Regions from separate parts of the Micromonospora sp. CNZ322 genome, predicted to be linked through region 1. Evidence: riboswitches for the same ligand, from Rfam matches in the RefSeq annotation. Region 1 holds a riboswitch; each other region holds the start of a gene.

Region 1 (7,605 bases):
TCGACGGCTACGGTGATCGAATGGTCGCCGCGGTGGAGTTGTACCTGGACCCGGACGCCACCCGCCGGATCCGGGTGCTCTGGGATGCGCTGGAGGCCGAGGGGGTGCAGAGCATGCGCTCGCTGCTGGAGCAGCGCCACCGTCCGCACGTCTCGCTCATGGTGGCGCCCCATTTTGACCCGGAGCAGGTCGCCGAGGCGCTACAGGGGACGGTGGTGGCCGCCCCGCTGCGGCTCGACTTCCAGCACGCCGGCCAGTTCGTCGGTCGGGTGCTCTGGCTCGGCCCGGCGCCCACACCGGAGTTGCTGGCGCACCACCGGCTGGTGCACGACCGGCTCGCCGCCGCCGGCGTCGCCCTCGCCGAGCACTACCAGCCGGGGCGGTGGGTGCCGCACTGCACGCTCTCCATGCGGGTGCCGAACACGCTGATGGCCGCCGCGGTGCGCCGCTGCCTGGAGGTGTTGCCGCTGGCCGCGACAGTGGTCGGCGCGGCGCTCACCGACCACGCGCGCGGCATCGCCCACCCGCTGCCTTGACCGTGCCTCGACCGTCGAGGCGTAATGTCCGGTTTGGCGGGCGACAGTCGGAAACCCGAAAACAAGCGGTGCGGATGCGGCCGGGCGTGGGAAGGTTCGAGTGGCTGTCGTACCGGTGGTGGGCTGCTCACAGGCGGTCCGCCCATCCGGTGTGGCGCGGGGTCACCCCGCGCCGCCCACGGCGGCTTCGACGAGGAGAGGCAGGGCCCATGCAGGCTCAGCGCAGGCCACCGCGCACGGAGCGGAGCCAGACCCGGGACGACCGGACCGGCGGCGGAATGACCGGGGCGGCCACGCCACTGACGATCTGGGCGGCCGCCGTACTGCTCGGCCGGATCGGTGCCGGCGACGACGACGTCGAGGACGAACGGCACATCCTGCGCGGCATCGAGTGAATCTCGGCCCCGCGGCTCAGAGCCAGCCGCGCCGCTTGAAGATCACATAGAGGGTGCCGCAGACCAGCAGCATCAACAGCAGCGCGAAGAGGTAGCCGAAGCGCCAGTTCAGCTCCGGCATGTGGACGAAGTTCATGCCGTACACGGTGCCGATGAGCGTGGGAGCGAAGAGGATCGCCGCCCAGGAGGAGACCTTCTTCAGCTCCTCGTTCTGGCTGTAGCTGGCCGCGGTGAGGCTGCGCATCTCCTCGTTCTGCTGCTGCGAGACGAGGGTGGCGTTGACGGTGAGGATGTTCTGCAACAGGTGCCGGAAACCGTCCACCCGCTCCACCACCTGGGTCAGGTGGTCGGTCACGTCGCGCAGGTAGCGGCGCAGCTCCTCGTCGGCGCTGGCGCTGCCGGCGCCGTCGGCCAGCGCGTCGAGCACGCTGAGCAGCGGGCGGGCGGCCCGCTGGAACTGGATGACCTCGCGGCTGAGCCCGTAGATGCGGCGGCTGGCGTTCGGGTCGCCACCGAACACCTGGGTCTCGATCTCGTCGATGTCGTTCTCCAGTCCGGCCACCACCGGCGCGTACCCGTCGACGACCTGGTCGAGGATCGCGTACAGGACCGCCTCCGGCCCCCGGGCGAGCATCTGCGCCTCGGTCTCCAGCCGCCGCCGCACCGCGGCCAGGTCGGGCGCCTCGCCGTGTCGGACGGTGACCACGAAGCCCGGCCCGATGAACAGGTGCAGTTCGGAGAACTCGACCTCCTCCCGGAGGTCGTTGTAGCGGGCGGCGCGCAGCACCACGAACAGGGTGTGCCCGTACCGCTCCAGCTTGGGACGCTGGTGGGCGTTGATCGCGTCCTCAACCGCCAGGTCGTGCAGCCGAAACTCCCGGGCCAGCGAGGTGATCTGCTCGATGTCGGGCCGGTACAACCCGATCCAGGCCATCGCGCTGTCCTGCTCCTGGAGGCAGCGGTACGTCTCGGCGAGGCCGGACGGCGAGGCGAACCGGTGCCCCCGGATGTAGACCGCGCTGTCCACCAGGCCGCCGTGGGAGGCGGCGGGCGTCTCCGTGGACGGCGCCACACCGACCCTCGTCTCGTACTCGTCGAGTTGGCGGCCGAAGCCACCACCCGGGCGGAAGCGACGGCCGCCGACCATGCCCTGTCCCCTCCCCCGGTGCCGCCCATCCAGCCCGGGGCGCTGCTTCCCCCCTGTCCTGGGCACTGAAACCCGCCGTGGCGTCGGCTGGGTTCCACGCACCGGCGGACGGGGCCGGCCCGTCGGGCGGATACTCACGGTGACCGTGGGCGGGATGACGGGGGCGCCGGTGACTGTCGACAGACGCGCCGGCCGGTTGCGGGGGTGGCTGCTCGACGCCGGCTCGGACCAGGCCGTGCAGCACCCGGGGCCGCACGGGCGGCCGCCGGAGCACCGGCACCACCAGTGGTGGAAGGTGATGTGCCTGACCGGGGTCGACTACTTCTCCACGTTGGGTTACCAGCCCGGCATCGCGGCGCTGGCCGCCGGGGCGCTGTCACCGGTGGCGACCCTGGTGCTGGTGCTGGTGACCCTGCTGGGGGCGCTGCCGGTCTACCGGCGGGTGGCGGTGGAGAGCCCGCACGGTGAGGGTTCCATCGCGATGCTGGTACGCCTGCTGAGCTACTGGCCGGGCAAGTTGCTGGTGCTGGTGCTGCTCGGTTTCGTGGCCACCGACTTCATCATCACCATCACCCTCTCGGCCGCCGACGCGACGGCGCACATCGACGAGAACCCGTTCTGGCCGAGCGGGCTCAAGGGTCACGAGGTGCTGGTCACGCTGTTGCTGGTGTCGCTGCTGGGCGCGGTGTTCCTCAAGGGATTCACCGAGGCCATCGGGATCGCCGTCGTCCTGGTCGCGGTCTATCTGACGCTGAACGCGGTGGTGGTGGCCGACGCGCTGTGGCGGGTGGCGACGCATCCGAGCGCGGTCGGCGACTGGACGACCACGCTGACCACCGGGCACGGCGATCCGTGGCTGGTGGTCGGGCTGTCGCTGCTGGTCTTTCCGAAGCTGGCGTTGGGGCTGTCCGGCTTCGAGACGGGGGTGGCGGTCATGCCGAGCGTACGGGGTGACCCGCAGGACTCGGAGGCACGACCGCTGGGCCGGATCCGTGGCGCCCGCCGGCTGCTCACCACCGCAGCGGTGATCATGAGCGTCTTCCTGATCACCAGCAGCGTGACGACCACCGTGCTCATTCCGCCGGAGGCCTTCCAACCGGGCGGGCCGGCGAACGGGCGCGCGCTGGCCTACCTGGCGCACGCCCACCTCGGCGAGGTGTTCGGCACCGTCTACGACCTGTCCACCATCGGAATCCTCTGGTTCGCCGGGGCATCGGCGATGGCTGGTCTGCTCAACCTCGTGCCGCGCTACCTGCCCCGCTACGGCATGGCGCCGACCTGGGCGCGAGCCGTCCGGCCGCTGGTGCTGGTCTTCACCGCCGTGGCGTTCCTGATCACGATCGTCTTCGAGGCCAGCGTGGACGCGCAGGGCAGCGCGTACGCCACCGGGGTCCTGGTGTTGATCACCTCGGCCGCGACGGCGGTGACGCTCGCGGCGCTCCGGCAGCGTCAGCGCGGTCGCACCATCGCGTTCGGAGTCATCGCGGTGATCTTCGTCTACACCACAGTGGCCAACGTGGTGGAGCGCCCGAGCGGCGTCAAGATCGCGGCATGTTTCATCGGCGGGATCATCCTGGTGTCGGTGCTGTCCCGGCTGATGCGGGCCTACGAGCTGCGGGTCGACCACGTCGAACTGGATCACGTCGCGGCCCGGATGATCGACGAACGCGCCGGACGACGGATCCGCCTCATCGCGCACGAACCCGACCGGCGCGACGAGGCGGAGTACCGCGCCAAGCTGGCGCAGACCATGGCGGACAACGACTTTCCCGACGACGGCGACGTCATCTTCGTCGAGGTCACTGTCACCGACCCCTCCGACTTCGAGACGGAGCTGCTGGTCCGCGGCGGGGTGGTCGACGGCCGCTTCCCGGTGCTCAGCCTGGCCAGCTCGTCGGTGCCCACCGCGCTCGCCGCCCTGTTGCTGGAGATCCGCGACCGCAGCCGTCGGCGCCCCCACATCTACTTCGAGTGGTCCGAGGGCGGTCCGACCCGCAACTTCCTGCGCTACCTGGCGTTCGGACAGGGCGCCATCGCCTCGGTGACCCGGGAGATCCTGCGCCGCCAGGAGCCCAACCCGCACCGCCGGCCGCACGTGCACGCCGGCTGACCTGCGAGCCGACAGTCCGTCGCGCACAGTGAGTGTGGTCATAACGACTGGACGATCCACCCGCTCCTGCTGCTAGCCTCGGCGCAGGTCATGAGTGCCAGCGCGAAGCCCCGGCTCGCTGGCCGGCAACCCTCCTCCGCGGTGGGGTGCCCCGGGTGAAGACCAGGCACCGGCAGCACGTCGGTGCAAGCGTGGCCTGGCACCCAGGTCAGCACAGACCCGGGAGAACCATGCGCATCCTCGGCACCACCCCACCGACCGACGTCGCGGACTCCCGCACCGGTCGACCCTCGCCCGCACTGATCCGGCGACGGCACGTGGACATGATGCGAATGTGCAGCGCCGCCTGTCGTCGCGGCATCGCGCTCTAGCACCACCTTCCCGAGCTCCTTTCCCACCGGTACGCCCATCGGGCGCGCCGTCGGTGGCGCACGTCCGTGCGCGCCGAGACACCACCCTTCGGAGACACCCGTGCGATTCCTTCCTGCCCTGACCCGCGCCGCTGCCCTGGGCGCGGCCACGATCCTGGCCGCCACCGCCCTCACCGCCTGCGGCGACGACAGCTCGTCCGACGCCACCGCCAACCCGTACGGCCTGGCCCAGTCGGGCGTGCTGCGCGCCGGAACGCTGACCGACGCCCCGCCGAACGTGTACCTCAAGGACGGCAAGTTCACCGGCTTCGACAATGACCTGCTGACCGCCGTGGCCGGCAAGCTCGGTCTCACTGTCGAGTTCGTCGGCACCGACTTCTCCGCGCTGCTCAGCCAGGTCAACAACCGCAAGTTCGACGTGGGCAGCTCCTCGATCACCATCACCGAGGCCCGCAGGAAGACCGTCGACTTCGGCAACGGCTACGACTTCGGCTACTTCGGCCTGGACGTCCCGGTCGGCTCGCCGATCACCGGCTTCGACCAGCTCGCCGGCAAACGGGTCGTGGTGGTGCAGGGCACCGTCCAGGACGACTACGCCACCGGCAAGCAGCTCAACCCGGTGCGGGTGCCCGACTACAACGGCGCGATCAACCAGCTCAAGGCGGGCACCGCCGACGCCTGGATCGCCCCGGCGGAGATCGGCGAGAAGTCGGCCACCGACAGCAACGGCAAGATCACCGTGGCGGCCAAGCAGCTCAGCCCGGCACCAACCGCGTACGCCGTGGCCAAGGGGAACGACAAGCTGCGCGAGGCGCTGAACAAGAGCCTCGACGAGGTCATCGCCGATGGCACCTGGAGCCGGTTGCAGGCGCAGTACTACCCGGGCCGGCCGATCCCGGCGGACTTCACGCCGGGCAGCGGCACTGTGAAGGCTCCGTCCGTGTCGACCGCGCCGTCGGCGTCCGCTACGGCCGTGCCGTCGGCGTCCGCGTCGACCGCGTCCTGAGCCGGTGACGAGCGAGCAGGGCGGTAGGAGGAGCGACCGATGGATCCGTTGAGCACCCTGTGGGAGACGTTCTTCGACTGGGACGCGATGCGCGAGGCGCTGCCCGAGATGCTGACCGTCGGGTTGCCCAACACGCTGATCCTGGCGGTCTCCGCCGCCCTGCTCGGCTCGGTGCTGGGCCTGCTGCTGGCCGTCGCCGGGATTTCCCGCAGTCGCTGGCTGCGCTGGCCGGCGCGGGTCTACACCGACGTGTTCCGGGGGCTGCCGGCCGCGGCGACGATCCTGCTGATCGGCGTCGGGCTGGCCCCGCTGGGCATGCAGGTCTGGGGGCCGGATCCCTACCCGTTGGGCATCCTGGCGCTGTCGCTCATCGCCGCCGCGTACATCGGGGAGATCTTCCGCTCGGGCATTCAGTCGGTGGAGGCCGCCCAGTTGGAGGGCGCCCGGGCGCTCGGCTTCTCCTGGGCCGACGCGATGCGGCTGGTGATCATTCCGCAGGGCATCCGGCGGGTGCTGCCGGCCTGGGTGAACCAGCTCATCGCACTGATCAAGGACTCCAGCCTGGTCTACTTCCTCGGCCTGGTGGCCAGCCAGCGGGAGCTGTTCAGGATCGGGCAGGACTACGCGGCCACCACCGGCAACGAGTCGGCGCTGCTGCTGGCGGGGCTCTGCTACCTGGCGTTGACGGTCCCGCTGACGCACGTCGTGAACTGGATCGACCGGCGGCTGCGCAACGGCCGGCCGGCCACCGCGTCGGCCGAAGAGGACGACGACATCGCGTCGTACGCCGCAACGGAAGGGGATCGGCGATGACCACCGCCACGACGACCTCGGTCAGCCTCGACGTACGCGACGTGCACCTCGCCTTCGGACCGAACCGGGTGCTGCGCGGCGTCGACCTCTCGGTGCCGCGAGGCGCGACGGCCTGCGTCATCGGGCCGTCCGGGTCGGGCAAGTCCACACTGCTGCGCACCATCAACCGGCTGATCGAACCGGACCGGGGCGACGTGCTGCTGGACGGGCGCAGCGTGCTGGGCGACGACCCGGACGCGCTACGGCAGCGGGTGGGCATGGTGTTCCAGCAGTTCAACCTCTTTCCGCACATGAGCGTGCTGCGCAACGTCACGCTGGCGCTGCGGCGGCTGCGCAAGCTCGGTGCGGACGAGGCGGAGACCGTCGCCCGGGCCCAGTTGGAGCTGGTGGGGCTGGCCGGCAAGGCGAACTCCCGGCCGGCGCAGCTCTCCGGTGGTCAACAGCAGCGGGTGGCGATCGCCCGCGCGCTGGCGCTGCGGCCCGAGGTGATGCTCTTCGACGAGGCCACCTCGGCGCTCGACCCGGAGTTGGTCAAGGGCGTCCTCGGGGTGATGGCCGACCTGTCCGCCGCCGGCATGACCATGGTGGTGGTGACCCACGAGATGGGCTTCGCCCGGCAGGTCGCCGACACCGTCGCCTTCATGGACCGGGGCGTGGTGCTGGAGGCCGGCCCACCCGAGGCGATCTTCGAGCGGGCCGAGCATCCGCGGCTTCGCCGTTTCCTCGACCAGGTGCTCTGAGCCGCGCGGCCCGACGGGTTGCCGACGGTCACTCGTTGGGCCCGCGCCCCAGCAGCCGGATCTCCTCGTTGTCCAGCGCGGACTGAAGTTCCTGGAGCACCAGGTCGTCGATCTCCCGGTTGTCGCGCAGCCGGGTGACCTCCCGCCTCTTGTGGGCGAGAACGCCGAGGCGCAGTCGGCGTTCCAGGCGGCGCTCCTCGGCGGTGTTCCCACCGCTCTCGTCGAGGTCCTCCAGATGCCGCCGGTACTCGGCTTCCAGCCGACGCACCGATTCATCCTGGGCACCGATCTCCGCGGCGACCTGGGGAAGAGCGGCCAGGCCCACCTCGGTGGCCCGCCGCCGCGCGTTGCGGGCCTCGTCGACGCGTTCCGGGTCGCCGCTCAGCCCGGCCCAGCGCACGACCAACGGCAGGGTGGTGCCCTGAAGCAGCATGATCAGCACGATCACCAGCGCGGTGACGAAGATGATCAGATCCCGTTCGACCAC
Region 2 (7,605 bases), on a different contig from region 1:
GCGGGAAGGCGAACGGGACGTCGAAGATGACCAGGAAGATGCCGATGCCGACCGCGTCGATGAACGCGACCAGCACTGTCGCTCGGACGTACGCGCCGAGCGTGTGCCAGGAGGCACGGCCGGCGTCGTCGACCTTCCAGCGGGCGGCGACCGGCAGCAGCCGGACCAGGAAGCGCCAGATCCGGTTGCCGTCGCGCAGGAAGAAGAACGTCGCGAAGAGCACCAGCAGCGTGCCGGTCAGCACCTCGGCCAGCGTCGCCGCGGTGCTCAGCGCGCCGCTGGTGAACTTCGAGGTGTTGTCGTTGATCCAGGCCTGCGCCTCGTCGATGTAGCGGTCGAGTTGGGTGTCCGAGAGGTGCAGCGGGCCGGTCTTCAGCCAGTTCTGGATCTGCCGGACACCCTCGGACGACTTCTCGCTCAGTTCCGGTACGCCACGAATGAACTCGTTGACCACCAGCGTCAGCGTGCCGATCACCGCGACCAGGCCGCCGACCAGCACCACCGCCGTCGCCAGCGACCGGGGGAACCGGGCCCGCAGCAGCCAGCCCACCGCCGGCGCGAGCAGCGCGGAGAGCAGCAGCGCGATGGCCAGCGGGATGATCACGATCTTGATCCTGCTGACGATCATCAGCAGGGCCCAGGCCACCACGCCGATCACGATCAGTCGCCAACACCACGCTGCGGCGATCCGCAGCCCGTGCGGAACGTCGGCGTCGTCCCGACTGGCGGTGGAGCTGTGCAGGTCCACCGGGGGTTCCGCGCCGTAGACCGTCGCGCTCGACGGCGCGGTCGGCCCCGGCACGGCCGGCGACGCCACCCGGGCCGCCTCCGACGCGTCGTTCAGCGCGTCACCGGAGACGCCCTCGTCGGCGCGCGCCGACTCCTGTCGTGACTGGTAGGCGCGGCGAAGCCGCCCGCGTACCCGCTCGAAGCGGCTCAAGCGCACCTCCTGGCAGAAAACCCGGCCCGCCGACGGCGACAGGTCGGACAGCATACGTCCGTTCCCGACACCGTAGGGCGGTTGCGCCACACAATGCCCCGACCACCTCCGGCGTAACCACCGGTCGGCCACCGTCGGCCACACGGTAGCGTCTGCGACGTGACCGCCGACAACGATCTCGACGCCGGCCTGCCGATCCGCCTGCTGCACGACCGTGTGCTGGTGCGGATGGAGGGCAGTGAGGGCGAACGCCGCTCCACCGCTGGCATCGTCATTCCGGCGACCGCCGCGGTCGGCAAGCGCCTCGCCTGGGCCACAGCAGTCGGGGTGGGGCCGAACGTGCGCGCCATCGTCTCCGGCGATCGGGTGCTCTTCGACCCGGACGAGCGCTCCGAGGTCGAGCTGCACGGCCGCGGTTACGTGCTGCTGCGGGAGCGGGACGTGCACGCCGTGGCCGCCGAGCGGATCGAGAACGACTCGACCGGCCTCTACCTCTGACGCACCTCCCCCGGCCACCAGGCCCCGTCGCGCACCGTTTGCCCAGCCGCACGACGGGAAGCCATCCGGCGACCGTGGCCCTGGGGAGGGACGATGCCGGTATTCGTGAAGAAGCTGTTGACCTGGGGCAGTGTCGCGTTCCTGATCTACTTCATGGCCTTTCGGCCGGACGGCGCCGCGCAGATGTTCCGGGCGATCGGGGCCGCGCTGATCGCGATGTTCCAGGGCCTCGGTGACTTCCTCACCTCGCTGCTGGCCTGAGCCGCACTGCTGGTGGCCTGAGCCGCACTGCTGGTGGCCTGAGCCGCACTGCTGGCCTGCCGTCAGCCGCCAGGCCGTAGCTGTCAGGGGTGTGTCGGCGGCCAGGGAGACGCCGGGCGCAGGCCGGGCCAACCGGGCGGGGCGTACCCCACCGGAACCGGGGCGGGAGCCAGCACCACCGGGATCGGCACCACCGGCTCGTCCGGCGCCTCCACCGCGCGCTGGGTGCCGTCCGGGAAGCGCAGGTGGTAGCGGCTGCCGTCCCAGACCCCCGCCGGAGCCTGCGGGTCCCGACCCACGAAGAACGACCGGTACGCGGTGATAGCGTCCAGCAACTCCCGCTCCTCGCGGGCGGTCCGCTCCTGGTCGGCGGGTTTGCGGTCCAGGCCGCGCAGCGCCCCGTCGCGCAGCAGGGCCAGCCGGGTCGCGGCGGACTGGTAACCCCGCATCGCCCGCACCCCGGCGTCGCCGGCCACCCGCCGCGCCCAACTGCGGGCGGCGTGCCGCCGGCCGAGACCGCTCAGGGCGGCCACCTCGGGCGGGCTGAGCCAGCCGGCGCGAACGTAGTCGGGCAGGACCCGCTCGGTGAGCCGCCCCTCCCAGGCGCGCAGCCACAGGGCCAGCCCCACGGTGCCGAAGAAGACCGGCACCATGAGGCCCAGGAAGCCGTACAGCATGATCATGGCCTCGCCGGTGGCCTGGGTCAGCGTGGGCAGCAGGTTCCACGTGCCGTGCAGCATCATCGCCAGCAGCAGGCCGGCGATCGGGGCGAGCACCCGGATGCGCCGGTCGGCCGTCCGGGAGGCGATACCCAGGCCCACACCGGTCATCGAGGTGAAAAGGGGATGGGCGAACCCGAACAGCAGAATCCGCAGAATGAAGATCGCGATGACCTGCTGGATGCCGGTGGCCGGGCCGTACCGGTCGGCGCCGGACGCGTACCCCAACCCGCCCAGGTAGAGGATGTTCTCCACCATCGCGAAGCCGACCGCGGAGAGCCCGCAGTAGACCAGGCCGTCGGTGATCCCGGACCACTCGCGGCGGCGGAACACCAGCAGCAGGATCGGGCCCAGTGCCTTGGTCAGCTCCTCGATGAACGGCGCCACCAGCACCCCGGTGAGCGCGGACGGCAGGCCCCAGTCGGCGAAGCGGTTGGCCGCGAAGTCGTTGACCGTGAGCGAGGCGGCGGTGGAGACGAACGCCCCCCAGGCGAAGCAGAAGATCAGATACTTCAACGGCTCTGGTTCGTACCGGTCCAGCCAGAGGAAGCAGGCGACCAGCACCGGCACCGGCAGGATGGCGGCGACCACCCCGATCAGCAGGGCCTGCACACCGAGCGACTGGCCGAGCGTGAAGACCATGAAGACCGCGCACGCCGCGATCAACAGCACCACCCCGGCCAGCACCAGGAACCGCCGCCAGCCCAGTCGGCGCAGCGGCATCCGGGGCGTCTCACCCGTGGGCGGGACGGCGGGCGCAGGCGGGGCGGCGGGCGACGGCGGCAATGGTGAACCGGGCGGGGTGTCGGCCATGCGGTCAGCGTAGCCATCCGCCGCCGGCTGGTTCGGGCGCATCGGCAGCCGCTATGCTGCCGGCAGGTCACGAGTGCCAGCGTTCAGCCCCGGCTTGCTGGCCGGCAACCCTCGTCGAGTTCGCGGTGGGGTGCCCCGGGTGATGACCGGGCCCAGCCCGATCGGTGTGCTGGGCAAGCGCGGACCCCGTCCCGATGTCGCACCCGGGGTCCCTGACCCCGGAGGTTCCGGCGTGTCCGTCACTCTCGTCCCCTCGCTGCCCAGCCTGCCCACCGTGCCGTCCGCGCCGCTCGACGTTCTCGGCGTGCCCGGCGAGATCAACCTGGACTACGCGGCCAGTGCGCCGTGCGCCCGGGCCGCCGCCGACGCGGTGGCCGAGCTGCTGCCCTGGTACGCCAGCGTGCATCGCGGAGCGGGAGCGCTGTCGCGGCGCTGCACCCTCGCGTACGAGCAGGCCCGGCAGACGATCGGCGACTTCTTCGGCGTCCGCGCCGACGATCATGTGATCTTCACCCGCAACACCACTGACGCGCTCAACCTGCTGGCGCGGGCCGTGCCAGCCGGCACGACGGTGGTCACCAACGCCTCCGAACACCATGCCAACCTGCTGCCCTGGCCGCGCGGGTCGGTGCGCCTTCCGGTGCCCAGCGACCCCGACGGGGCGGTACGCGATCTCGCCGCCGCCCTCACCGAGCTGCGCCGGGGCAGCAGCCCGGCGCTGCCGGTGCTGGTCGCGGTGACCGGTGCGAGCAACGTGACCGGTGAGCGGTGGCCGGTCGCCGAACTGGCGCGGGTGGCCCACCGGCACGGTGCCCGGATCGTGCTCGACGCCGCGCAGCTCGCCCCGCACGCCCCGGTCGACCTGCTCGCGCTCGACGTCGACTACCTGGCCGTGTCCGGCCACAAGCTGTACGCGCCGTTCGGCACGGGAGTGCTGATCGGTCGGGCCGACTGGCTGGACGCCGCCCCGCCCTACCTTGCCGGCGGTGGCGCCACCAGCCACGTCGGGCCAGCCACCCACGACGTGACCTGGGCGACCGGCCCGGCCCGACACGAGGGCGGCACCCCGAACCTGCTCGGAGCGGTCGCGCTGGCGGCGGTGTGCAAGGCCCTCGACGAGGCGGACCGGGGCGCGCTGGCCGCCCACGAGCAGGCCCTGCTGGACCGGCTACGGACCGGCCTCGCCGCCCTGCCGCACGTCGTCGAGCTGCGCACCTTCGGCCCGGACGCGCCCCGGGTCGGCATCGTCTCGTTCGTGGTGGCCGGATGGGACTCCACCGAGGTGGCCACGCGGCTGGCCGCCGAGCACCACATCGGCGTACGGGACGGGTTGTTCTGCGCCCACCCGCTGGCCCGGCGGCTGCTCGGCGAGGCGGCGGCGCGTACCGGCCGGCGGGACCTGCCGCCCACCGCGCTGCGTGCCAGCATCGGGCTGGGCAGCACGGCCGCTCAGGTGGACCGGCTGCTCGCGGCGCTGGCCGAGCTGGGCTGAGGCCCGCCCGGCGGTCGCCCCGCTCAGCCGACCGGCGGGGCGGTGGGTGGCTTCGGTGTCTCGCCGGGCTCCGCGGGCTCACCGACCGGGCGCTCCTGCTCCCCGAAGGCGGTGCGGATCCACCGGTTCGCCTCCTCCTGCTCGATCCCGGAGGCGACCAGCAGGTCGCTCGCGGTGGTGCGGATCTGGGCGATCACCACGCTGCCGGAGAAGCCCACCCCGGCGCCGTACGCCCGGCCGGCCTCGCTGACCGCCCGCAGCGACCGCTCCCGGGCCTTCTCCGGCTCCTCACCGGCGGCGAACTCGTGCTTGAGCAGCCGGACCGACTCGGCGAGGTGGCCGATCGCGTCCGGCATCGGATCGGGCACCGGTTCCTCGTCCTCGACCAGCGTGACGGACCGGCGGATCAGCGTGCCGCTGTTGCGCATCGCCCGGTCGATGGGGTCGGCCGCCTCGGCGTAGTGGGTCAGTTCGTCGCGGCGGTGCCACCGGGCCGGGGAGAGGGTGGCGGTCTCCTTCGCCCCCTCGATGGCCTCGCCCAGCGTGGCCAACTCCTCCTTGTTGTTGCGCAGCCTCTCCAGCGCGCCCTGGATGGCGGCGCGGTCCCGATTGCGCAGCCCGTCGGCGGTGGCGTCGAGTTGGGCGGCGAGCAGGTCCAGGGCGGGGCGGGCCGCCCGGTTGATCACTCGGAGCGGGTTCAGTGGCAGCAGCACCGCCGTGACCAGCAGTGCGATCCCACCGCCGAGGAAGGCGTCGACGAAGCGCGGGATCTCCAGGTTCTGGGTCGACGGGCTCAGCGTCACGATCAGCACCGCCGTGGCCGCCGCCTGGATGACGATGGCCACACTCGCTCCGGCGAAGATGGTGAGCAGGATCGCCACGGTGACCACCAGGCCGAGCTGCCACGCCCCGGTGCCGAGCAGGTAGATCAGGAGGTCGCCGACGGCCACTCCGACCCCCACCCCGACGATCAACTCCACCGTCCGGCGGAACCGCTGGCCGACCGACGCGGCCAGGGTGCCGACCGCGGAGATCGGCGCGAAGACCGGTTGCGGGTTGCCGAGCAGCTTGTGCGAGATCAGGTACGCGAGCCCGGCAGCCAGCCCGGCCTGCACAGCGAGTCCGCCGGCCATCCGTACCCGGTGCAGCCGGTCGTGCAGAGTGGCGCGGCTGCGGTGGCGCAGCTGTTCGGTGGCCTCGGCGATCCGCGCGCCGTCGATGTCCACCAACCCGTCGCGCAGCGCGGTACGTCGCACCATCGGAGGTCGCTTGTCCCGGGCCACGGCCATGGGCGCGACTACCCGTGGTGGCCCCGCTGAATCCTCCCTTCCCGCGCGTCGCGGGCGGATGCGGCAGACTCGGGCGGTGGCTGATCTGTTGGACCGGTGGCGGGCGGCGGCCCGGGGTGCCGGCGCGAGCCCCGATCCGGATACGACCAGGGCCGGAGAGCAGGTGATCGCCCGGTGGCGGGAGCCGCACCGGCACTACCACACGCTGGCCCACCTGACGGCTGTACTCGATGTGGTGGACCAGCACGCCGACCTGGCCACTCGGGCCGACGCGGTCCGGCTGGCGGCCTGGTTCCACGACGCGGTCTACGACCCCCGGGCCGCCGGCGACGCCAACGAACGGGACAGCGCCGCGCTGGCCGAGAGCGTGCTCACCGGGCTCGGGGTGCCGGTGCCCACCGTGACCGAGGTGCGTCGGCTGGTGCTGCTCACCGCCGGGCACACTGTGGCACCGGGCGACCGGGACGGCGCGCTGCTCTGCGACGCGGACCTGGCCGTACTGGCCGCGCCGCCGGCCAACTACGAGCGTTACGCGGCGGCGATCCGCCGGGAGTACGCCCATGTGCCGGAGCCGGCCTTCCGGGCTGGACGGGCTGCCGTGTTGACCGGCCTGCTGGCGCTGCCCGCGCTGTTCCGGTCGCCACCGCTGGCGAGCCGGTGGGAAGAGCCCGCCCGGGACAATGTGCGCCGCGAGCTGGCCGCCCTCACCGGGGAGCCGGAGAACGCGGGTTGACCAGGTGCTTCGGCCGACGCAGGTCGGCGGCGCGGAGCAACCGGACCAGCTCCCGGCTCGGCACCACCTGGGCACCGAGCCACACCGCCGCCGCGAACCGGTCGGCCGGAATGTCGTAGTGGTCCCGGTCGAAGCCGCGCCGGGGCGCGCCGAGCGTCTCGGCGAAGGCGTGCAGCTCGGCGTACGAGACGTCGCTGATCAGGTGCGACCAGAGCCGACCGCGCCACGGCCAGGCCGGCCGGTCCAGGTAGAGCATGGTGCCCAAGTTATCCCGCCCAGTCGATCATGTTGATGATCGCCGGTCGGCGACCTAGCCTCGGCTGCATGGCCCCCACCGCGCTCCTCGACGACCTGCGCGCCGCGCTCGGTGACGACGCCGTGCTCACCGACCCGGACCTGCTGCGCATGCACCAGCGGGACGAGGCCGACCTGTGCGCCGCCGGCGTCCCGCTGGTGGTGACCCGCCCGCGCGACACCGAGCAGGTGGTGGCCGTGATCCAGGCGGCCGCGCGGCACGGCGTACCGGTGGTGCCGCAGGGGGCGCGGACCGGGCTGGCCGGCGCGGCGAACGCGGTGGACGGCGCGGTGGTGCTCAGCACCGTCGCGATGAACGAGATCCGGGAGATCGACCCGGTGAGCCGGATCGCGGTGGTCCAGCCGGGGGTGGTCAACGCGGCGCTGGCCGGGGCGGTGGCCAGACAGGGCCTCTGGTACCCGCCGGACCCCGGCTCCTGGGAGTCGTCCACCATCGGCGGCAACGTGGCCACCAACGCCGGCGGCATGTGCTGTGTGAAGTACGGAGTGACCACCGAGTACGTGCTCGGCCTGGAGGTGGTGCTCGCCTCCGGTGAGGTGCTGCG
Region 3 (7,605 bases), on a different contig from region 1:
CCTGCCAGCACACCGATCGGTACCCCTCGGCCCGGGGCTGGGCCTCGACGAGTGCCGCGCGGAGCGCGACCCGGTCGATCTCGGCGATCTCCAGCCGGCGACGCACCTCGACCAACGCTGCCTGGGCTCCGGTCGACGCGGCGAACGCAGCGCCCGCCACGCTCCGGGCCGGCCCGTCGGGCAACGCGGAGACGGTCAGCCCGACGACCCGCTTGCGGCCGTGCTCGCGCAGCAGCCGTACGCCGTACTCGTGCAGTGCCCGACCGACGCCCCGGCGCCGCAGCTCCGGACGCACCTTCAGCTCGACGGTGGCGTTGTCGGTGTTGTCGAGCTGCGGCAGGTCCAGTTGCAGGAAGCCGGCCGGGACACCGTCCAGTCGGGCCAGCGCCCAGAGCGTCCGGGTGCCGGGCAACGGCGTGTGGAACAGCGCGTCGAAGCGGCGCCGGCAGAAGGGCGGTAGGTCCGGCAGATCGGCCTCGTTGACCGCCACCCCGATCCGGTACGCCTCGTCGACGGAAGTCCGGTCGGCGCCGTCGAACGACGCGATGGTGATGCTCATGCCGGTGAGCGTGCACCGTACAAAAGCGATCGGGCCAGCGAATTATTCGCTGGCCCGATCGAACGTGGTCGGGAGGGACACTCGCACAACGCCTCCGGCGTTGGGTCGCAAGAACTTCAAAAGTCTTCGGCGAAATGCCCTCCCGCACGGAGCATCTTGCGCCGTCCGGTTCCTGTCGTCAAGTCCGTAGCGGCGGGTTTTCCACACTCACAGCGAAAACCCAGTTACCGACTGATCGACTCGGCCCCGGTCCGAACGAGCCTGTCAGCCGAGGAGGCCGGCGTCACGGGCGGCGCGCAGCGAGGGCTTGATGTGGTGGGTCGGCCCGACCTGGCCGGCCACCGCGTCGATGGTCTTCAGGCCCTCGCCGGTGTTGAACACGACGGTCTCGGCCGTCGGGTCGAGCCGACCGGACTCGACCAGCTTGCGCAGCACGGCCACGGTGACCCCACCCGCGGTTTCGGCGAAGACCCCGGTGGTACGGGCCAGATCGCGAATGCCCGCGCGGATCTCGTCGTCGTCGGCGTACTCCATCCAGCCGCCGGTGCGGCGGACTGCCTCAAGGGCGTAGAGGCCGGCCGCCGGGTCGCCGATGTTGAGCGACTTGGCGATGCCGGTGGGCTTGACCGGGATGATCGTGTCGGTCTCGCCGTGCAGGGCGACGGCGATCGGGTTGCAGCCGGCGGACTGCGCGCCGAAGACCTTCCAGCCGTCGGCGGGCGCCTCGACCAGGCCGATCTCCACCAGCTCGGAGAACGCCTTGTCAATCTTGGTGAGCAGCTCGCCGCTGGCCATCGGGATGACCACCTGCGCCGGAATCCGCCAGCCGAGCTGCTCGGCCACCTCGTAGCCGAGGGTCTTGGAGCCCTCCGCGTAGTACGGCCGGACGTTCACGTTGACGAACGCGGTGTCCTCGAATTCGTCGGTCTCCACCAGCTCGCCGCAGAGCCGGTTGACATCGTCGTACGAGCCGTCGATGGCGACCAGTTCGCCGCCGTAGACGGCGGTGGTGATGACCTTGCCCTGCTCCAGGTCGCTGGGGATGAAGACCACCGAGGGCACCCCGGCGCGGGCGGCGTGGGCGGCCACCGAGTTGGCCAGGTTGCCGGTCGACGCGCAGGCGAACCGGCTGAACCCGAGCGCCTTGGCGGCGGTGAGCGCCACCGAGACGACCCGGTCCTTGAACGAGTGGGTGGGGTTGGCACTGTCGTCCTTGACCCAGAGCGGTGCGGTGATGCCCAGCTCGGCGGCGAGGTGCGGGGCCGCCACCAGTGGGGTCAGCCCCGGGTCGAGGGTGACCCGGCTGGCCGGGTCCTGGCCGGCGGGGAGCAGGGCGGCGTACCGCCAGATGTTGTTCGGGCCGGCCTCGATCTGCTCGCGGGTGACGGTGGCCAGTGCTGCGGTGTCGTAGTCGACTTCCAGCGGGCCGAAACACTCGTAACAGGCGTGCTGGGCGGCGAGCGGGTAGCGGGCCGAACAGGCACGGCAGACCAGGGCGCGGGCGGGGCTGGCAGAGGTGTCGATGCCGGAGGCGACGAGCGTCGACGTCATGTCGAGAGTCCTCTCATCTTTCCCCGCATCGCACGGTGCGGCGGGGACGGAATTGGCACCTGCCCCGCGGATCGCTCAGCGGTGAGCGCGCAGGGTGGTTGCCGGGGCGTCGTCGGGCCGTATCCCTCAGCCCCTCTGGATGAGGTATTCAGTTGTGCCGTCGAGTCTAGGACAACGCTGTCGGTCGTTGCTACCGCAGATCCCAGCTACTGGGTCAGCGGGCGCTCACCGCCACCGGGTCGGTCACCGCGATCGGATCCGTCACCGCGATCGGCCGGGGCAGTGCGGCGGGCCGGGGCCGGGCGGCGAGGTTCGCGGCGATCAGGGCGGCGATCGTGATGGCGGCCCCGACCAGTTCGACGGGCTCCGGGCGGTAGCCGCGGGCGATCTGCACCGCGAAGGTGGTCACCGGGACCAGGTTCATGAACAGCGCGGCATTGGCGGCACCGAGTCGCTGCACGCCGGTGTTCCAGGCCAGGACCGCGATCACGGCACCCACCAGCACTGCGTACGCCAGTTGCGGGGCGACCGCCACGAGGTCGGCGGCGGCCGGCGCGTGCTGCCAGCCGACGGCGTCGGCGCCGATGCTCAGGACGAGCATCGCGGCCGTGCCGGCGAGCGCGGTCAGTGTGGTGAAGCGCAGCGGCGACCACTCGCCGAACCGGCTGGCGCCGTGGGTGTAGATGCCCCAGCCCAGCACCGCGCCGATCATCATGAGCCCGCCGAGGCCGAACTGGCCGAGCCCGGCCAGACTGCCCCGCGTGATCACCAGACCGACGCCGAGGAGCGCCACCAGGGAGAGTGCCAGCAGCAGCGGCTTCGGGCGTACGCCGTCGCGGGCCCAGCGGACCAGCTGGGTGATCACCGGAGTGGTGGCCACGAAGAGGGAGATCTGCTGCGGGGCGGCGTGTTCGAGCGCCAGGTTGGTGAGCAGGTTGAAGCCGGCGAAGCCGACCACTCCGAGCACCACCACCTCCAGCGCCCGGCCACCGTGCCGGAGCGCTCCGGCACCCTCGCGGAGCAGCAGGATGGCGACCAGGACGACGGCGGCCAGCAGGTAGCGCGCGGTGGTCAGGTTGAGCGGGTCGACCCGGTCGAGCGCGCTGGCCAGGATCGGGAACATCACGCCCCAGCCGAGCACGGCGACCAGTGGGTACGCGGTGGCGCGGGATCGCATCGGCAACTCCAATGTTCGAGTATCGTCGAACCAACGACACCGACCATAGGGCGTCGTTCGATAGTTGTCGAACAAGGGTTACACTGGTCACATGGAGCCGCACGAGCCCGACCTGACCGCCGTACCGGTCACCAGCGTGCTGGCCGCACTCGCCGACGACGTGCGGCTACAGATCGTCCGGGCGCTCGCCGAGGGCGGCGAGTCCGCCTGCGGCAGTTTCGACTTCGGCGTCTCCAAGGCAACCCGTAGCCACCACCTCAAGGTGCTGCGCGAGGCAGGGCTGACCCGGACCCGGGCCGCCGGCACCAGCCGACTGGTCCGGCTCCGCCGGGACGAGCTGGACAAGCTCTACCCCGGCCTGCTGGACGCGGTCCTCACCCAGCGCCCGCCGGCCTGACCCCCGCTCCACGGCCGCAGCCCGCGTGGCCGTACCAGCCGGTCTGCCGGCGGCACGTCATCCTCGGCTGGGACCTGCCACCGACGCTCGCTTTGGAGCTGAATCGTCTACGACATCAGCGAAGAGGTAACGCCGCGACCGGGCGCATCGGCCGGCCCTGACCGGGCGCGCCGCCGAAGCCGCCTCGTCGAGGCTTCGGCGGCGCGTGGTTCGGGTGTGGTCAGACGGACACCGCGTCGGGCTCGGCCGCCGAAGCCGATGCCGATGCCGATGCCGAGGGAGTGTCGGTGCGACGCCGGGCGCGCAGCGTGTCGAGTGCCCAGGCACCCGGGCCGAGAGCCGCGACCAGCAGGAACGCCCAGCAGAAGAGCGCCGCCCGCTCGCCTCCGTTGTGCAGCGGCAGCAGAGCATTCGGCTGGTGCACCACGAAGTAGGCGTACGCCATCGAGCCGGAGGCGAGCAGCGCGGCGGGTCGGGCGAAGAGCCCGACCAGCACCAGTACGCCGCAGACCAGTTGGATCAGGGCGGCCCACCAGCCCGGCCAGGTGCCGAGGGGTACCGCCTTGCCAGTCGTCGGGTTGCCGCCGAACAACCCGAATACCGAGGACAGGCCGTGCAACGTGAACAGCAGGCCGATCACGATGCGGAACAGGGACAGGGTCGGCCCGCCGAGCCGAGAGACGTTCATGGCACCTCCATCGAGGAGTATGAATGGGCCTCGTTGATCCTGAGGCATGCAGGCATCGAAAGTCATAAGTTCCTTGCTGGTGGGATAATCCCTCGTGAAAACGGTGTGAACGAGGACGCCCGCGCCCTCCCCCGGTGATGTCGCAAACGATTCAGCTCCAAAGGCGCACCAGGAGACGTCCCCCACCAGCTCGCGTGGCAGCGCAGGAAGAGCCGGCGAGGCCGGGGCCGGGCGTCGGCGTGCTGCGCAAGTGGGCGAGGATCAACGGATGATCTCCCGCGACACCGCAGCACTGCGACGCGTCACCGCGACGGTCGCGATGACTCTCGTGCTCGGCGGCTGCACTCTCGACCATCGCGGCCAGTCCGGAGATCCGAGCCAGCCACCCCCCGGGTCGAGGGCGCAAGCAGGCCCGACCGCCAGCACCGAGACGCCGGCCGAGTGCCCGACGAGCGGCGTTCGGATCCGGTCGACCGGCGGGGACGCCGCTATGGGTCTGCGCGCCCTCGGCCTGGAGCTGGTCAACTGCGGCGAGCACCCCTACCAGCTCAACGGGTACCCGGTGCTGCACGTGTTCGACGAAGCGCGCGAGCCGATCATGCTTCGGGTGGTCAACGGGGCCAAGGAGATCACCTCAGGCTTCGACCAGCCACCACAGCAGGTCATCCTCGCCGCCGGGGAGCGAGCCACCGCAGTGGTGCTCTGGCGCAACCTGGTCACCGACTCGACAGTGGTGGCCACCAACGGCGAGTTCCTGACGGTGGCACCCGCCGCCGGGCAGCCGGCCGACGAGGTCGACCCGGACGGGCCGATCGACCTCGGCAACACCGGCCGGATCGGCGTCAGCGCCTGGAAGAAGGCTGACCCGTCCACGCCAGTGCCGACCCGGCCGGCCCCGCCGCCGGCGCCGAGCGCGGTGCCGTCGTCGGTGAGCCCGCCCGACAGCCGGCTTTGAGCCGACCCGCTACGACGTGATGTCCTTGCGGGTGAAGCGCCAGAACGCCAACCCCCAGAACAGCGTCGCGTAGCTGATCGCCGAGATGCAGCCGCGCACCACATCGTCGGTCTGCACCGGAGTCGACAGCAGACCCAGCCAGGCGGTGCTGAAGTGGGTGGGCAGGAAGTCCCGCAGCGCTCCCAGGGCGGTGATCTGGTCCAGGATGCTGGACAGGATCCAGAGCAGAACCGCACCACCCACAGCGCCCAGCGCGGCGTCCGTGATCACCGACAGCAGGAACGCCAGGCCGGCCACCACCAGCAGTACGACCGCCAGGTAGCCCAGCACGGCCAGCAACCGGAGCAACCCCTCGGTGGGTTCCAACTCGGCGGCGACAGTGCTGCGCAGCGGCGACCAGCCATAGCGCAGGGTGCCGGCCAGCAATGCGGTGCCGGCCAACAGGATCAGGGCCAATGCCGAGTACGCGAGCGCGACCACCAGCTTCACCGTCAACAACCGCGCCCGGGGCACCGGGATCGCCAGCAGATACCGCAGGCTGCCCCAGCTCGCCTCACTGGCCACCGTGTCACCGCAGAACAGCGCGACGACCACCACCAGCAGGAACGACGCCGACACGAAGATCGAGAAGAGGGTGAAGTTGAGCCCGCCCGAGGTGGCCAGCTCGACCAGGCTGGCGAACTCGTTGCGACCGTTGTCGTCGTCGCCGCCCGAGTCGAACTGGAACGCGATCAGGATGATCAGCGGCAGCAACACCATGAACCCGAGCGCCAACTGGGTCCGCCGCCGGGACGCCTGCCGACGGAACTCCGCCACGAACGGCATGGTGGCCGACGGCCGGTAGCCACGGGCCTCACCCGCGTCAGTAACAACCATCACCGGTCACCGCTTCCCCGAGAGTTCTCGCCCACGAGGGCGAGGAACGCGTCCTCCAGGCGCCGCCGAGGCACCACCCGGTCCACCCCGATGCCGGCGCGCACAAGCTCCGCCACCACCTCGCTGCGGGCCGTGCCGTTGGTGTCGACCACCAGTTGGCCGTCACTCTCCGGCAACACGCGGACCCCGTGCAGCCGGTCCAGCACCGCCCGCGCAGCCGCCGGGTCGGTGACGTCGAAGAGCACGCTCGGCGACTCGCCCACGATCTCCTCCACCGGCCCGGACGCCACGATCCGGCCCTTGTTCACCACCACCGCGTGCGTGCACGTCTGCTCCACCTCGGCCAGCAGGTGACTGGAGACCAGCACCGCCCGGCCGTCCGTGGCGTACCGCTGGAGCACCCGGCGCATCTCGGCGATCTGCGGCGGGTCCAGCCCGTCGGTCGGCTCGTCCAACACCAGCAGTTCGGGGAGACCGAGCATGGCCTGGGCGATGGCGAGCCGCTGGCGCATCCCGTGGCTGTAGTTCTTGATCCTCCGGTGCACCGAGTCACCCAACCCGGCGATCTCCAGCGCCGCGTCGAACTGTGCGTCCTCCCACGGCCGCCCGGTGGCCCGCCAGTACGCCTTCAGGTTGTCCAGACCCGACAGGTGCGGCAGGAAGCCCGGCCCCTCCACCAGCGCCCCGATCCGGGACAGCACCGGCGAGCCGGGCACCAGCCGGCGACCGAAGACGTAGATCTCCCCGGCGGTCGGCTGGGTCAGCCCCATCAGCACCCGCAGGGTGGTGGTCTTGCCGGCACCGTTCGGCCCGAGCAGACCCACGACCTGACCGGGGTGCACCTCGAAGTCCACGTTCGACACGGCGACGAAGCCGTCCGCGTACTCCTTGCGCAGCGCGCGCACCGCCAGCGGGGTGTCCGCGTACTCCGGGTGCACCGACCGGTCCTGGCGGCGGTGCCGGCCGCGGACCAGGGCGACGACCACGACGAGCCCGATCACGATGGCGGCGAGCAGGCCGGCGAGCACCCAGCGCCAGATCGTCGCCGCGGTCGGGATCGGCTCACCGCTGACAGTGGGCAGGCTGACCGCGCCGTCCGCTGCCACCGTGTAGACGGTCGGCGCGGCCGGCGTGGTGTACGCCTGGTCGGAGGTGGCCACCACCAGCCGCAGCCGGTGCCCGGCCTCCACCCGGCGGACGATCCCGGGCAGCGTCACGGTGACCGGGCGGGCGTCCTGCACCTGCGGCGGAAGGCCGGTGAGCCGGATCGGGGCAACCAGGCCGTTCGGCAGGGTGGCCGCCCCGTCCGGGTCGACGTCGTAGAGCTTGACGAAGAGCACCGCCTCGCCGGTCGGCGACGCGGCCCGCACTGTGACGGTGGGCGCTCCGGCCACGTCCACGG
Region 4 (7,605 bases), on a different contig from region 1:
CCACAGCACACACTGCGGTCGACCACGCCGCCGCGACCCTGTCTCACCGCTGCGTGCAACGCATCGTCGACGTTCAGGTCGACCTCGATCCCTACCGGGGCGAGCCGGAAGTACAGGAACTCGGCGAGTACGTGCGGCACCGGCTACCGTCCGCTGTGGTGTAGCCGTCAGCCGGACGCCACTGCGGCCATCGCTGAGCGGTAGTGAGCGAGCTCCGCTTCCAGCGCACATGCAGCGTGAGTGGAGGTGGCGACATAGTGCCCAACCCCGTCGAGCAGCATCAGCTCATGCGGCAAGCCCCGATCGTGCAACTCTCTGGCGAGTTCCCGTACGTCGTCGGCGGTCGCTACGTCGTCGGCGGTGCCATGGATCATCAGGACGGGTCGTCGGATGTCCGCGGCACGAACTCGCCCGGCACCACCGCGCAGCCGGTTCGCGTGTGCGCGCTGGAATCGAGGCACCGTTTGCGCCCAACGCTCGGGATCGACGATCGCCGACACGGCGGTCGCCGCGACGAACGGACCGTCCTGGGTCACCGCATGTAACGCGGTATACCCGCCCGCGCTGGCTCCGCGAATGAACACTTCGCCCGGGACCGCCCGGCCCTCAGTCAGCAGGTATTCGGCGACGGTACGGCAGTCCACCACGTCGTCGACGCCCCAACGGCCGTACAGAGCCTGCCGAAACGCCCGCCCGTACCCGGTGCTTCCGGTGTAGTCGACGTCGACGACAGCGAACCCGCGGCTGGTGAAGAACTGCGCCTGCCAGTCCAGCCGCACCAGGCAGGAAGCCGTCGGACCCGGGTGCGCTCGCACGATGACAGGCGCACACCAGTCCGGGGCCGCCCCGGTCGGCGGATATACCAGCGCCACCACCTCCCGGCTGTCCCCAACCGGAATCCGCAGTTCCACCGGCGTCGACACCGCCAACCCGTCCAGCCCCGGATGCTCGGCCCGGGCCAACACCTCCACCCGCGGCTCGTCGCCCAAGTCCACCAGCGCCACCTGCGGCGCCACCCACGGCGATGACCCCACCAAGGCCACCGACGTACCGCCCACCGCCAGGTACGGCTTGATCGACGTATATGGCAGCTCTACTGGCGTGATCGCTCCCGATCGATCAACCACGGCGAGGTGGTGGCGCGGTCCTTCCTGCACCACCATCACAATGCGGCCATCAGCAAGGAAGTCGTACGAGGCGTATCCCAGCTCCCACGGCTCTGCCGCGCACTCCGCGGCCATCGGCGCGACCGGCTCGACCGATTCCCCGTCCCACCGGTAGAGGTTCCACCAACCGCTGCGATCCGACACGAAGTACAGGGCGGCGTCCGGCCCCCACCGTGGCTCCACCACCGACTCTGCCGGCCCGCCTGCGAGCTTCACCGGATCGCCGAGCGAACAGCCGGCAGCGTAGGTCGCCACCCACAGCTCGCTCGCGTCCCACGGCATGTCCCGCTCACTCCACCGCAACCAAGCCAGCAGTCCCGGCCCGGTCCGCGGGGCGCCGAAGAAGCCCGACGTCTCCGCAAGCACCCGCAACACCGGAGCGCCGACGAGCGGAACCGCTACCAGCGCATCGCCGTCTTCTGTCTCCCGTACACCGAGTACCTCGCCGTTACCGATCGTCAGGTCACCGAACGACGAGTCCTCCACCACGAGGCGGACGTCGCCTCCGGCTACCCGGTAGAGGCCGCTCGGGCCGGCGCACCACACCTCGCCGCTGCTTGGGGCGTATGTGCCACCACCGTAGGAGTGCACACCGCTGGTCACGCCGAACCTCGACGGAGTCACGTCGGCCGCGCCGTCGGTTGCCGACCACCGCACAAGAGTCGGGCCGCTCCCGGAGCTCGGACGGGACTCCAGCCAGTACAGCGCATCCCCGACGATGCGTAGCTCGTCGAAGCTGATTGACGCGCGAACGGCGTTGGCTGCAGAGACGGCATCCGAGTCTGCTGCCAACCCCACGGACTCCTCCTCCGACGAACGCCGCCAGCGACCCGTCGCGATGATCCGGGGCGGTGGAACAGCTTGGCCATTGTCACCTACCCCCGGCCGGTGAGCCGGAGGCGGGTCAGTACGTCGGCGATCTCCCAAGTCTCCTCGCTGTCTGGGCCGTAGACGTCGCAAAGATCATCTTTGCTCGCCCGGCCCTCTCGGCCCAAAGTCGCTTGTTCTCCGCCGCCGGCGGGCGGCCTCCCGCTTGGGCTCCGGCTCGGTGCCCAGCGAGTCATGTTGGATACTCTTCCCGCTCATTCCGGCCGCTGTTGAGGTGGCCGGGATCGCCGCATCCGACGGCGCATGCAGCTACGGGAGAGGGGGCGGTCGTGGCATCTCCAGTTCAAGACCACCGTGTGCAGGTCGTGCAGAAGTGGGGCTTCGGGATGGCCCCCGTCAAGCCCGAGATCCAGCAGAAACGACGGCAGTCGGTAGCGGCCGTGCTGAGCTACCTGCAGAACGGCCCGATTAAGTCCAGCCCTTCACTGCTGGAGGCCCTGTCGGAAGTAAAGGGGCTCTACTCGCGCTGTCACAAGCAGGATCAGTGGGACTGGTTCACCGTGTGGCAACAGCTGGGCCGCCCCGGACGTAAGCGCTGCCTACAAGCTGGTGATGCGCTCGGTCGCCTACGGACCGCGATCAGGGATGGCGACGATGCCACCGCTGCGAAGCAGCTCACGCTCCTGATTGACGCGGACGTGCAGGTCCATCTGGCCGGACTCGTCGGGGAACAGCAGCGTGAACCGCGAGGAGCTGGCTACATCTACGTGCTGTCGACTCGCGAGCAGCCTCGGATGCTGAAGATCGGTTACACCGAGCGGACCGTCGAGGAGCGGGTGAAGGAGATCAACCGGGCGACAGGCGTCGTTATCCCGTATGGCGTGCGCGCTTTGTGGGTGGTCGCGGATGCTCCGTCGGTAGAGGTTGAGCTGCACGATCGATTGGCGCCCTACCGGGTGCGCAAGGACCGCGAGTTCTTCGACCTCGACTTCCGCGACGCGTTCGTCCTCATCCAGGGTCACATCGATGGTCTCCGAAGCGAGGACTGACGTGATCGCCCGCGGCGAGCAGCTCATGGAAGGCGACACGCTCCTCCTTAAGGTCAACGGGCCGGCCTGCCAGCTCGGCCAGGAGTTCCGGTAAACGCCACGTCGTCAGGTGTGCGTAGCGGGCGTTGTAGACGCCGACGGCTCCGATGGCGAACTCGTCAGGGAAGTCCAGCAGTACGTAGCCGAGCAGCTGCATGATGGTCGGCGCTTCCAATGATGAGCGTCGCGTCCCGTCGCGTCGCTTGCTGCCGAGGCCCGTTTTGAGTTCGAGCAGCAGACCGGCGGCGATCAGGTCGGCGTCGGCGTTCATCAGCGATGATCCGGCGAAGGTCGGCCCGAGGGCCCACGCGCCACGCCGTGCCGATAGGGACGGCACGAGGCTTCGCTCGGCGAAGGCGCGCAGAGCCTGGAGCTCGTCGAGGGCCGCGGGTGGGGCGAGCTCGAGTAGCTTCTCGGCGGTGATGGACCTTGGGACCAGGGCCATCAACGGGGATCCCGGTGTCGGACCGACCCGGTACAGGTCGGTAAGGAGCGCCAGCGCCCAGCACGCCCGGGCAACGAGTTGATGGTTGGCTTCGCTGCCTGCGGCCGGCCCGGTGAACCGGAAGGCCCCCACGCAGCCGCCGCTTTCGGAGTAATTCAGCATGCGCGCCAGTTCGTGGACCGCGTGCCGTAATGGGGGAGTGCGCGCGCCGAGCAGTGCCAAGCGCAGATCCGGACTGGAATGCACCATGAAGCGCACCATCCAGTCGAAGGCTGAGCCGATGGTGCCAGGGTTCGCCTGACTCCCAGACACGACAAGGGAACCCACGGATTCCCGATACCGTGCCTGCAGGTCCTGCCAGCGGCCGAACCGCTCCTGAATGAACAACCTCACTGGCGAGGCTCTGTTGCTCAATGCCACGGTCAGCGCCGGCCAACCACTGATGATGGTCATGCTTCGACCACCGGGCACCGACGTCGCTGCCCGCCACTGTCCATCATGGCCGGATGCTATCGAACCGCGCGGTATTCGAGCTGCCCGTCATCACCGGACCGTCGATGGGCGATGACCAGCACGGCTGCTGTTGGCGAGATCGGTTACCACCAACAGCAGCCGGCTGGACTGGCGATCAACGAGCGGTGGCCAAGAATTCGTTCTGCGCCCGCCGGAGGCTGCTGAGGTCGTGGGGTACGGGCATGACGCCGTAGCGGTCGAAAGCGTCGACGCTTGCTCCGAGCGAGGGCGGCCACCGTCGCTGCCACTCGACCAGCGGCACGCTCGAAGCAATCACGCGTAGTGGCTCGGCGAGCCGGTCGAACTCCACCTGCTGCCACTCGCGCAGCTCGTTACCACGCCGCGCGGAAGCCACCAGCGAGGCGGCGACCACGGTGGTCGTGGCCGTCTGCGGTTGGACCACGTCGCCGTTCATGATCGAGTGCCGGCCCAGCGGCAGTGCGGCGCGGTGGCCGTACCGTTCGCCGACGACCTGCGAGACGTGTCGGCAGGTTTCGCAGGCCAGCCACGACCACCGGGTTCGGGTGGTCACCGTGTCTCGGACGCACAACAGGCACAGGGCGAGGTCACTGGGGATGTCCTGGCCCTGCCACTGCTGCTCCCACTCCGGTGTACGCGGCTGGCAGCGGCACCGCTGTTCGCGCGGGGCACCGTCGCGGAGGTGCCCGCAGGTCAGGCAGACCGCGAAAGCGGCAAGGTTCGGTTCGTCGAACGGCACGGTGAACTCGCTCTCCGGTGCCCGAGGCACCCGCTCTTGCCGTACCGCAGCTTGCGGTCGGCCTGGTCTTCCCCCGGAGGCACCGTGCGCGGGTGGCGCGGTTGCCGGGTCAGCAAGCCGGGAGGCTTGACGCTGACCACTCTTGACGCCCAGGAAGCATAGAGATCATCGAGGCCGGGAGCAACCCCGGCCAACACGCGGAGGAGACCAGAGCCCATTGCCGGCCCGGCCGCCCGTCACTGATCGCGTCACCGCCACGCTCGGCGACCAAGCGGACCAGCTGGCGGAATTGGGCGGGCTGCAGCCCGGTGAACGGGAGAATCCACGCCGGGCGGGCTGCGGTGATCACCTGCACCCAGGCAGCCTGACCGACCGTCTTCACCAGACAGTCACCGGGGTTAGGGAATTTCCCTTGGACGATCTTCGAGTGGTGCTGGAATCCTGCTCGGATGAGCCAGGACCAAGCGCAGGTATTGTCCCGTGGTACCAACTGTGCCGTCGTGCAGCTTTCGGGTAGGGCATTCCCCGGCATCCACCTGCAGGGCGATACGTTCGCTGCCCTGCTGGTGCAGCTCGCGGACGCGGCGCGCCTACTGCGCCAGGACCCCGGCGACCGCACAGCTCTCGACGAGCTGGACGACGCAGTAGGAGAGGCAGAGCGCTTCCTCGGCTTCTACGAAGCGACGCTCTCGGAGCGAGGTATCCAGCGGCCGTACTGATACGGCGGCCACCGGCGGAAGCTGACCTCGAAGACCACCGTCGGTCGGACCACCGCAGCAGCGACGGACATCTCACCATCCCCGAGATACGAGACGTCCCTTAGCCTTACCGGTCCTTATGCCGAGGCTCGCTAAAGATAGAAGCTCGAACCGTCGCCGTACGGGCACGCCCAAGTTGCTCCCGCTTCCAGAACCTCTCGGCGCGGCCGCACCGATCCTGCATCCACACCGAGCGCCCTTCGCAGAACGTGCCTGCCTGGATTCCATCCGTTACTGTCGTACTCGTCTCAGCTGCCTCGCCGCAAGGAGACACGTGGATCGGGACGCCTTGGTTGCACGGCTGCGCCGCGCCTTTGGTGGGGACACCCCGCGCGATGCCTCCCATGACTCGGCCGCGCTCGAGGCCGCTGCCCGGCTCGAACGAGCGGCCCGTCCGGACGACGTCGAGGCCTGGGCCCTGATCGCGCTGTTGTACTGGCAGCGGTGCCTCGCCACCCCGCACGGATCCGAGCGGGAGTACACGTCCGTGGCTGCCCTCACGCGCTCGTTGAGGCCGGCGCTAGACCCTCTCCCGACACGCCTGCCGATGCCCACCTCGGACCCCGTTGTGCTCGTGGCTTCCTGCGCCGATCACGTTGCCGACCTGCTGAGCCGGCGTGCGTTCAAGGTCATGGAGCAGCCCGGCTTCGCGACCGACGCCGCGGCACAGACGCAGGCCGCCGCTGTGCTCGGCGAGGCGTCCATGCTGACCCGGGCGCTCGGGCCGTCCGCCCTGGCGATCTACGGCAACCTCGGCGCGGTGCTTATGGCCCGGTACCGGGCGACCGGTCAGGTCGCTCACCTCGACCAGGCCGTCGCGGCGTGGCGACGGGCGGTGGCCGCGCCGGGCACGCGCCAAGACGTCGTTGCGGTGACGTCGAACCTGGCCACCGGATACGAGGCGCGCTACGAGGTACGTGGCCGGGCCGTGGACCTGGACCGAGCGGTCGAGGCCCGGCGTCGCGCCGCTGCGATGGCCGGCGGCGACCGGTCTCTTCACCTGATTGCGCTGGCAGAGGACCTGCGGCGGCGTCACGCGCGCACCGGTTCCGCCCGGGACGCCGACGACGCCGTCTGCAGCGCCGAGGCCGCCCTGGCCGCGGCGGTCACGCCGGAGGAACGGCGCGTATGTGCGCAGAAGTTGGCCGCTGTGCTGACCGCGCGGTACGACCTCTCCCACGCGCGGGCCGACCTGGACCGGTCGATCGAGGTGATGGGAGACGCGGTCATGCAGGACGCTGGCTCCGGATCTCCGAAGATCGCTGGCATTCTCGGTTTGGCGCTCTTCCAGCGCTTCAAGGACTTCGAATCGGTGGCCGACCTCGACACCGCGATCGACGTCCTCCGTGGGGCGTCGTTAGCAGGCGACGGCCCTAATCTCGGCTTCCTCCTGGTCGCGCTCGGCGATGCGCTACGCGCGCGCTACCAGCTCAGCAGCAGACTCGCCGACCTGGACGAGGCGATCACGGTGGGCCGGCGGGCCGTGGCGGATGACGTCGCGGATCCCGAAGCGCTCGGCGAGCCTCGCGCCGACCTCAGCATGAGCTTCCGGCTGCGATTCGAGCGCACGGCCGATCCGGCGGACCTGGACCAGGCGGTTGAGTTCGGCGAGGCCGGGGTCGCCGTGACGCCGCCCGGCCACACCGACCGTGCGCGCCGACTGGCCGCAGCCGGTATCGCCCTCGCGCTTCGCGGCCACACCCGAGGCGAGCTCTCCGACATCGATCGGGGACTCGAGTACATTCGTGCGGTCATCCTGCCCGCACCCTCCACGGAGCGTCCCGGCCAGCTGTCGAATCTCGCGTCCGCTCTGCTGTGGCGATTCTTTCTATTGCGGCAGCGCGAGGATCTGGATGCGGCCGCCGAGGCCATCCGGGCGGCGGTCGAAGCCCTGCCGCTCGACCGCTCCAAGACAGCGGTGGCCCTAACCAACCTGAACGGAATTACCGCGGCGCGGTTCGACGACAGCGGCGCGCCGGCCGTCCTCGACGAAGCGGTCGACCTCATCCGCCGCGTGCTCGGGACGCTTACTCCGACAGATCCGATATGTCCCGAGGTCGCCGAGGGTCTCGCGGACGCGCTGCTGGGG

Evidence for each region. A riboswitch is a leader RNA that binds a small molecule or an ion and turns the genes downstream of it on or off. The one in region 1 is predicted to bind S-adenosylmethionine.
Region 2: linked by a shared signal. The riboswitch ahead of FB453_RS12430 (aminotransferase class V-fold PLP-dependent enzyme) and the one ahead of FB453_RS16515 (ABC transporter substrate-binding protein) in region 1 are both predicted to bind S-adenosylmethionine.
Region 3: linked by a shared signal. The riboswitch ahead of thrC (threonine synthase) and the one ahead of FB453_RS16515 (ABC transporter substrate-binding protein) in region 1 are both predicted to bind S-adenosylmethionine.
Region 4: linked by a shared signal. The riboswitch ahead of FB453_RS32750 (hypothetical protein) and the one ahead of FB453_RS16515 (ABC transporter substrate-binding protein) in region 1 are both predicted to bind S-adenosylmethionine.

Annotation. Positions count from the first base shown of each region.
Region 1 is NZ_VITD01000006.1:130,704-138,308, reverse strand. Features, by position in the region: gene FB453_RS16535 (2'-5' RNA ligase family protein) at 21-536, shown strand; gene FB453_RS16530 (hypothetical protein) at 746-931, shown strand; gene corA (magnesium/cobalt transporter CorA) at 948-2,078, opposite strand; gene FB453_RS16520 (amino acid transporter) at 2,233-4,188, shown strand; SAM riboswitch class IV at 4,275-4,386, shown strand; gene FB453_RS16515 (ABC transporter substrate-binding protein) at 4,660-5,565, shown strand; gene FB453_RS16510 (amino acid ABC transporter permease) at 5,605-6,378, shown strand; gene FB453_RS16505 (amino acid ABC transporter ATP-binding protein) at 6,375-7,118, shown strand; gene FB453_RS16500 (Na+/H+ antiporter) at 7,147-7,605, opposite strand, start outside.
Region 2 is NZ_VITD01000004.1:228,013-235,617, reverse strand. Features, by position in the region: gene FB453_RS12445 (AI-2E family transporter) at 1-994, opposite strand, end outside; gene FB453_RS12440 (GroES family chaperonin) at 1,100-1,438, shown strand; gene FB453_RS34190 (hypothetical protein) at 1,532-1,699, shown strand; gene FB453_RS12435 (PrsW family intramembrane metalloprotease) at 1,783-3,273, opposite strand; SAM riboswitch class IV at 3,297-3,417, shown strand; gene FB453_RS12430 (aminotransferase class V-fold PLP-dependent enzyme) at 3,464-4,723, shown strand; gene FB453_RS12425 (FUSC family protein) at 4,747-5,982, opposite strand; gene FB453_RS12420 (HD domain-containing protein) at 6,089-6,745, shown strand; gene FB453_RS12415 (DUF4031 domain-containing protein) at 6,717-7,001, opposite strand; gene FB453_RS12410 (FAD-linked oxidase C-terminal domain-containing protein) at 7,070-7,605, shown strand, end outside.
Region 3 is NZ_VITD01000004.1:206,211-213,815, reverse strand. Features, by position in the region: gene FB453_RS12355 (GNAT family N-acetyltransferase) at 1-559, opposite strand, end outside; gene thrC (threonine synthase) at 824-2,110, opposite strand; SAM riboswitch class I at 2,121-2,256, opposite strand; gene FB453_RS12345 (DMT family transporter) at 2,325-3,287, opposite strand; gene FB453_RS12340 (ArsR/SmtB family transcription factor) at 3,379-3,684, shown strand; gene FB453_RS12335 (DoxX family protein) at 3,905-4,372, opposite strand; gene FB453_RS12330 (DUF4232 domain-containing protein) at 4,641-5,327, shown strand; gene FB453_RS12325 (ABC transporter permease subunit) at 5,337-6,203, opposite strand; gene FB453_RS12320 (alpha/beta fold hydrolase) at 6,203-7,605, opposite strand, start outside.
Region 4 is NZ_VITD01000024.1:1,068-8,672, reverse strand. Features, by position in the region: gene FB453_RS32770 (helix-turn-helix domain-containing protein) at 1-164, shown strand, start outside; gene FB453_RS32765 (S9 family peptidase) at 168-1,769, opposite strand; gene FB453_RS32760 (GIY-YIG nuclease family protein) at 2,351-3,043, shown strand; gene FB453_RS32755 (hypothetical protein) at 3,003-3,980, opposite strand; gene FB453_RS32750 (hypothetical protein) at 4,156-4,758, opposite strand; SAM riboswitch class IV at 4,786-4,906, opposite strand; gene FB453_RS32740 (DUF6959 family protein) at 5,208-5,477, shown strand; partial or broken gene FB453_RS32735 (tetratricopeptide repeat protein) at 5,791-7,605, shown strand, end outside.